DNA from 2 places in the Streptomyces sp. NPDC091279 genome. Region 2 is predicted to be linked to the other one. Evidence: predicted binding sites of a transcription regulator. Region 2 holds the regulator's gene; the other holds the start of a gene.
What was found. The regulator HrcA, encoded in region 2, represses chaperone genes, less so after heat shock. The targets are predictions, from matches to a motif close to TTNGCACTCNGNNNNNCNGAGTGCNAA.

Region 1 (3,408 bases), on a different contig from region 2:
CCCAGCCTGGAATCGTTCCGTGAAGCTGGGCTTGCCTAGTTTCGTCGTTGTCGTCTGCGGGCCGGTGGGGCTTCTCGCGCCCGCGCGGCGGCAGCCGCATATCGAACACAGCCCCGCGCCCCTGAAAGCCACAAGCCAAAAAGCCTGCTTCCGACCGGAGGTTCTCCTGTGAGCGTTAGTGTCCGTATCCCCACTATTCTGCGTACCTATACCGGGGGCCAGGCTGAGGTGACGGCCGAGGGGAGCACCCTCGGTGAGGTCATTGCTGATCTGGAGAAGAACCATTCCGGGATTTCTGGGCGGGTTCTGGATGACAAGGGTGCGTTGCGGCGGTTCGTCAACGTGTATGTGAACGACGACGACGTCCGGTTCGAGCAGGGGCTTGAGACCGCGACGCCGGACGGCGCGGGCGTCTCGATCATCCCGGCGGTCGCCGGCGGCTGACCGGGCCACCGAGAGTTCACCGAATTGCCCTCCCCGGGAGAGAACCGGAGGGGGCAATTCTGCATGGTTGAGCACGGTAGGATTGGGGAACCCGCACCATTCCGCACACCGCGCCCCGACGGGTTCCGGCTCGCCGCGCGACAAGATGTAGCCAAAGTGTGCGGGACTTTTGCGCGCCTTGTGCCTTTTGCCGGGCCCGACTTGCCCTGAATTGAGTTGAATTCTCGCAACATTCCGGACCCCGGCCGTCCAGAATTCTCGTCCGATTGACCTGTTGCAGAGGGCAGTTGGGCAGATACATTCGGCCGCGGTCGACGCGTTCCGGCGCACGCCCCCAGTGCCAACGGTGGGTGGAGGTCTGACCCGGGTCCGCGAAGTGCGGGTCTGTGCAAGGGCCAGTAATAGGGGAGTTGGGCATGGCTCAGGGCACCGTCAAGTGGTTCAACGCGGAGAAGGGGTACGGCTTCATCGCGGTCGACGGTGGTGCGGATGTTTTCGTCCACTACAGCGCGATCCAGATGGACGGGTACCGCACCCTGGAAGAAGGCCAGCGGGTGGAGTTCGAGATCTCGCAGGGCCAGAAGGGCCCGCAGGCCGACATGGTTCGCGTCGCCGCCTGATCGCGCGACCAGCCGAATCAACCGCAGGCGACGTCTTCTGCCGAAGGGCCCGCACCTCCAGGGGTGCGGGCCCTTCGGTCTGCGTTTTCCCAGGCACGTTCCCGGCCGCGTTCCCAGGCACGTTCCCGGCCGTGTCGCCACGTGCGCCCCTCGCGCGCCCCTCCCGCACGGCCCGTGCGCCGACCGTTCGCCCTCCGCGCAGTCACCGGCCGATCCTCGGTAGGCGCTTGCACTCGCATGGGTCGAGTGCTAATCATTGGCGTTAGCACTCTGAAGGTGAGAGTGACAACGAAGGACCGGGTCGGTGAGGCCCGCAGGCCGGGTGGGGCAAGGAACCACACGGTGTGCGTGCCGTCCGTCGCGGGCGCGGGCGCGGTCCGAAGGAATCACCCCCAGTCCTGGAGGGACCACTTCACATGGCCAAGATCATCGCGTTCGACGAGGAGGCACGGCGCGGCCTCGAGCGCGGCATGAACCAGCTCGCGGACGCCGTCAAGGTGACGCTCGGCCCCAAGGGCCGCAACGTCGTCCTCGAGAAGAAGTGGGGCGCCCCCACGATCACCAACGATGGTGTCTCCATCGCCAAGGAGATCGAACTCGAAGACCCGTACGAGAAGATCGGCGCCGAGCTGGTCAAGGAAGTCGCCAAGAAGACGGACGACGTCGCCGGCGACGGTACGACCACCGCCACCGTTCTCGCCCAGGCCCTCGTCAAGGAAGGCCTGCGCAACGTCGCCGCCGGTGCCAACCCGATGGCCCTCAAGCGCGGCATCGAGAAGGCCGTCGAGGCCGTCTCCGCCGCCCTCCTTGAGCAGGCGAAGGATGTCGAGACCAAGGAGCAGATCGCTTCGACGGCCTCCATCTCCGCCGCCGACACCCAGATCGGCGAGCTGATCGCCGAGGCCATGGACAAGGTCGGCAAGGAAGGCGTCATCACCGTCGAGGAGTCCCAGACCTTCGGTCTGGAGCTGGAACTCACCGAGGGCATGCGCTTCGACAAGGGCTACATCTCGGCGTACTTCGCCACCGACATGGAGCGGATGGAGGCGTCGCTCGACGACCCGTACATCCTCATCGCCAACTCCAAGATCGGCTCCGTCAAGGACCTGCTCCCGCTCCTGGAGAAGGTCATGCAGTCGGGCAAGCCGCTGCTGATCATCGCCGAGGACGTCGAGGGCGAGGCCCTGTCGACCCTGGTCGTCAACAAGATCCGCGGCACCTTCAAGTCCGTCGCCGTCAAGGCCCCGGGCTTCGGCGACCGCCGCAAGGCCATGCTCGGCGACATCGCCATCCTCACGGGCGGCGAGGTCATCTCCGAGGAGGTCGGCCTCAAGCTGGAGAACGCGACCCTGGACCTCCTGGGCCGCGCCCGCAAGGTCGTCATCACCAAGGACGAGACGACCATCGTCGACGGCTCCGGTGACAGCGACCAGGTCCAGGGCCGGGTCAACCAGATCCGCGCCGAGATCGAGAACAGCGACTCGGACTACGACCGCGAGAAGCTCCAGGAGCGTCTGGCCAAGCTCGCCGGTGGCGTCGCCGTCATCAAGGCCGGTGCCGCGACCGAGGTCGAGCTCAAGGAGCGCAAGCACCGCATCGAGGACGCCGTTCGCAACGCGAAGGCGGCCGTCGAGGAGGGCATCGTCGCCGGTGGTGGCGTGGCCCTGCTCCAGGCCACCGCGGTGTTCGAGAAGCTGGAGCTCGAAGGTGACGAGGCGACCGGCGCCAACGCCGTGAAGCTCGCCCTGGAGGCCCCGCTCAAGCAGATCGCCGTCAACGGCGGCCTTGAGGGCGGCGTCGTCGTGGAGAAGGTGCGCAACCTGGCCGTCGGCCACGGTCTGAACGCCGCCACGGGCGAGTACGTCGACATGATCGCCGAGGGCATCATCGACCCGGCGAAGGTCACGCGTTCCGCTCTTCAGAACGCCGCGTCCATCGCCGCGCTCTTCCTCACCACCGAGGCCGTCATCGCCGACAAGCCGGAGAAGGCCGCTGCCGCCGCTCCGGGTGGCATGCCCGGCGGTGACATGGACTTCTGATCCTCCCGAGGATCGGTTCCGTCCTGCGCACGGACCGAGGGCGGCACACTTCGCACGACGCGAAGGGTGCCGCCCTCGGGCGTTTCACCGCACGCCGGACACGGAGGCGGGCGTTCCGCCGAGTGCGGACTCCTCGCCCGAACGGCCTTGACGCTGGCGGTGGTCCGCGTGGTCGAGGTCGTTCAGGTACGCGACGGTGCCCGTGTCGGCGGCGGTGTACAGGGCCTCCAGGGTGCGGGCGGGCGCGGTGAGGGGGATGCCGGGCAGCTCGTCCAGGGCGACGAAGGCATGCCGGTCGTGCTCGT
Region 2 (3,408 bases):
CCTCACCGGCGAGCTGAATCCGCGTGCCGTTGTCGACACCGGCCGGAATCTTCACCGTGAGCGTGCGCCGCGACCGCACCCGCCCGTCCCCGGCGCACTCCGGGCACGGCGTCGGGACGACCGTGCCGAAGCCCTGGCACTGCGGGCAGGGCCGCGAGGTCATGACCTGGCCGAGGAAGGACCGGGTCACCTGGGACACCTCGCCCCGGCCGCGGCACATGTCGCAGGTCTGGGCGCTGGTGCCGGGCGCGGCCCCTTCGCCGCTGCACGTGGTGCAGACGATGGCCGTGTCGACCTGGAGGTCCTTCGTGGTGCCGAAGGCCGCCTCGTCCAGCTCGACCTCCAGGCGGATCATGGCGTCCTGGCCGCGCCGGGTCCGCGAGCGCGGGCCCCGCTGCGACGCCGTTCCGAAGAACGCGTCCATGATGTCCGAGAAGTTCCCGAAGCCGCCCGCGCCGAAGCCGCCCGCGCCTCCGCCGCCCGCCTGCGAGAGGGGGTCGCCGCCGAGGTCGTAGACCTGCTTCTTCTGCGGGTCGGAGAGCACCTCGTAGGCGGCGTTGATCTCCTTGAACCGCTCCTGGGTCTTCGGGTCCGGATTCACATCCGGATGCAGCTCGCGTGCGAGCCGCCGGAAGGCCTTCTTGATCTCATCCTGCGAAGCGTCGCGGCGCACGCCGAGAACGGCGTAGTAGTCCGTGGCCACTTACGACTCCGCCAGGATCTGTCCGACGTACCGTGCCACTGCGCGTACCGCTCCCATCGTTCCCGGGTAATCCATGCGGGTCGGGCCGACCACGCCGAGCTTGGCTACTGCCTCGCCGCCCGAACCGTAGCCGACCGACACCACGGACGTGGAGTTGAGTCCCTCGTAGGCGTTCTCGTGACCGATGCGTACGGTCATGCCCGAATCCCCCGCCTCGCCCAGGAGTTTGAGGAGAACGACCTGTTCCTCCAGGGCCTCCAGGACGGGACGGATCACGAGAGGAAAGTCATGTCCGAAGCGGGTGAGATTGGCGGTGCCGCCGATCATCAGCCGCTCCTCGTTCTCCTCGACGAGCGTCTCCAGGAGGGTGGAGAGCACCGTCGAGACCGTGCCCCGGTCCTCCAGGTCGAAGGCCTCGGGGAGGTCCTCGACGAGGGTGGGCACGTCGGTGAAGCGCCGCCCGGCGACCCGGCTGTTGAGCCGGGCCCGCAGATCGGCGAGCGAGGACTCGCCGAACGGCGCCGGGCAGTCGACCATCCGCTGTTCGACCCGTCCGGTGTCGGTGATGAGCACCAGCATCAGGCGGGCCGGGGCCAGCGAGAGCAGTTCCACGTGCCGGACCGTGGAACGGGTCAGCGACGGGTACTGCACGACGGCGACCTGCCGGGTCAGCTGCGCGAGCAGCCGCACCGTGCGGGCGACGACGTCGTCCAGGTCGACGGCGCCGTCGAGGAAGTGGTGGATGGCGCGCCGCTCGGGGCCCGACATCGGTTTGACGCCGGCCAGCTTGTCGACGAAGAGCCGGTAGCCCTTGTCGGTGGGGATGCGTCCGGCGCTGGTGTGCGGCTGGGCGATGAAGCCCTCGTCCTCCAGGGCGGCCATGTCGTTGCGCACGGTGGCCGGGGAGACGCCGAGGTTGTGCCGTTCGGTCAGCGCTTTCGAGCCGACCGGCTCCTCGGTGCCGACGTAGTCCTGGACGATGGCGCGCAGCACCTGAAGCCGTCGTTCGTTCAGCATCGCGCCCACCTCCAGACTCTTCCCCTGTTACCTGCCTGGCACTCAGCGCGTGCGAGTGCCAGCGTGCCGGGGCCCAGTGTACGGCGGTGAGGTGCACCCGGGGCAAGGTCGGCCCACCACCGCTAGCGTCGCCGTATGACGGTGACTTGGGAAGAGCTGGGGTGGGAACGGTTGGCGGACGGGGTCGGCCGGTGCCGGCTGCCGGGCTGGGACTGCACGGCGGGGCTGGTGGCGGGGGACACGGCGGCGCTGGTGGTCGACGCGGGGTCGAGCCTGGTGGAGGGGGCGTCGGTCCGGGAGCGGGCCGAGGCGCTCGCGGGGTGCCGTGTGACTCATCTCGCGCTGACACACGCTCATTTCGACCATGTCTTCGGGGCACCGGCGTTCGCGGACGCGCAGGTGTTCGGGGCGGCGGGTCTGGACGCCGTGTTCGCGCAGGGCGTGGCGGAGATCCGGGCGGACGCGGTACGCAACGGCCTTGACGCGCGGGTCGCCGCCGAGGCTGCGGGCGCTCTGGTGCCGCCCGGCCGGCTGGTCTCCGGCGAGCTGGAACTCGACCTGGGCGGCGGCCGGCGGGTGCTTCTGGCGAGGGTCGGCCCGGGCCACACCGCGCATGACCTCGCGGTGCTGGTGCCGGGGTCGCCCGCGACGGTGTTCTGCGGCGACCTGGTCGAGGAGTCGGGTGAACCGCAGGCGGGCCCGGACGCCGTTCCGTCCGCGTGGCCGGCGGCGCTCGACCGGCTGCTCGCGCTGGGCGGCGAGGACGCGCTGTATGTGCCCGGTCACGGTGCGGTGGTGGACGCGGGGTTCGTGCGGGCGCAACGGGACAGGCTGGCGGCGCGTTTCGGCGTGTCGTGACCGGGGTCGGCGTGGTTCTCCTATCGTCATCCGAATGCGCCAGTACTCCGCCGACCTGACCCCGCCGTGGAAGAAGCCCAAGCCCGCCCCGGAGGTCCCGGCCGACCCCGGTCTGGTGGTGGAGGAGCCCGGCACCGGTTTCTGCGGGGCGGTGATCCGCTGCGAGGCGGGCACGGTGACCCTGGAGGACCGCTTCGGCGCCCACCGGGTGTTCCCGCTGGAACCCCGCGGCTTCCTCCTGGAGGGCCGGGTGGTGACCCTCGTCCGCCCCGCGTCGGGGCCGAGGCGCCCGGCGCGCACGGCGTCCGGTTCGGTGGCCGTGCCCGGGGCCCGCGCGCGGGTGGCGCGGGCCGGGCGCATCTACGTCGAGGGCCGGCACGACGCGGAACTGGTCGAACGGGTGTGGGGCGACGACCTGCGCATCGAGGGCGTCGTCGTGGAGTACCTGGAGGGGGTGGACGACCTGCCGTCGATCGTCGCCGAGTTCGCGCCGGGCCCGGACGCCCGCCTCGGCATCCTCGTCGACCACCTGGTGCCGGGCACCAAGGAGTGGCGCATCGCCGAGCAGGTCACCAGCGCACACGCCCTGGTGGTGGGCCACCCGTACATCGACATCTGGGAGGCGGTGAAGCCGTCGTCGGTGGGCATCGAGGCCTGGCCCCGGGTTCCTCGCGGCCAGGACTGGAAAACAGGCGTCTGCCGAGCCGTCGGCTGGCCGGAGAACACCGGCGCGGTCTGGCAGGCGATCCTGTCCCGGGTCACGTCCTACAAAGACCTGGAACCCGAACTCCTGGGCCGGGTCGAGGAATTGATCGACTTCGTCACGGCGC

Region 1: groL (chaperonin GroEL) is a predicted target of HrcA. The motif match lies at 1,291-1,317, and genes of this name have one in related genera.

The regions. Positions count from the first base shown of each region.
Region 1 covers NZ_JBIVVA010000012.1:311,791-315,198, forward strand. Annotated here, with positions in the region: gene thrC (threonine synthase) at 1-39, shown strand, start outside; gene ACIQOU_RS29430 (MoaD/ThiS family protein) at 169-444, shown strand; gene ACIQOU_RS29435 (cold-shock protein) at 861-1,064, shown strand; gene groL (chaperonin GroEL) at 1,481-3,103, shown strand; gene ACIQOU_RS29445 (NUDIX hydrolase) at 3,188-3,408, opposite strand, start outside.
Region 2 covers NZ_JBIVVA010000007.1:139,059-142,466, reverse strand. Annotated here, with positions in the region: gene dnaJ (molecular chaperone DnaJ) at 1-703, opposite strand, end outside; gene hrcA (heat-inducible transcriptional repressor HrcA) at 704-1,720, opposite strand; gene ACIQOU_RS19080 (MBL fold metallo-hydrolase) at 1,856-2,578, shown strand; gene ACIQOU_RS19075 (DUF3097 domain-containing protein) at 2,613-3,408, shown strand, end outside.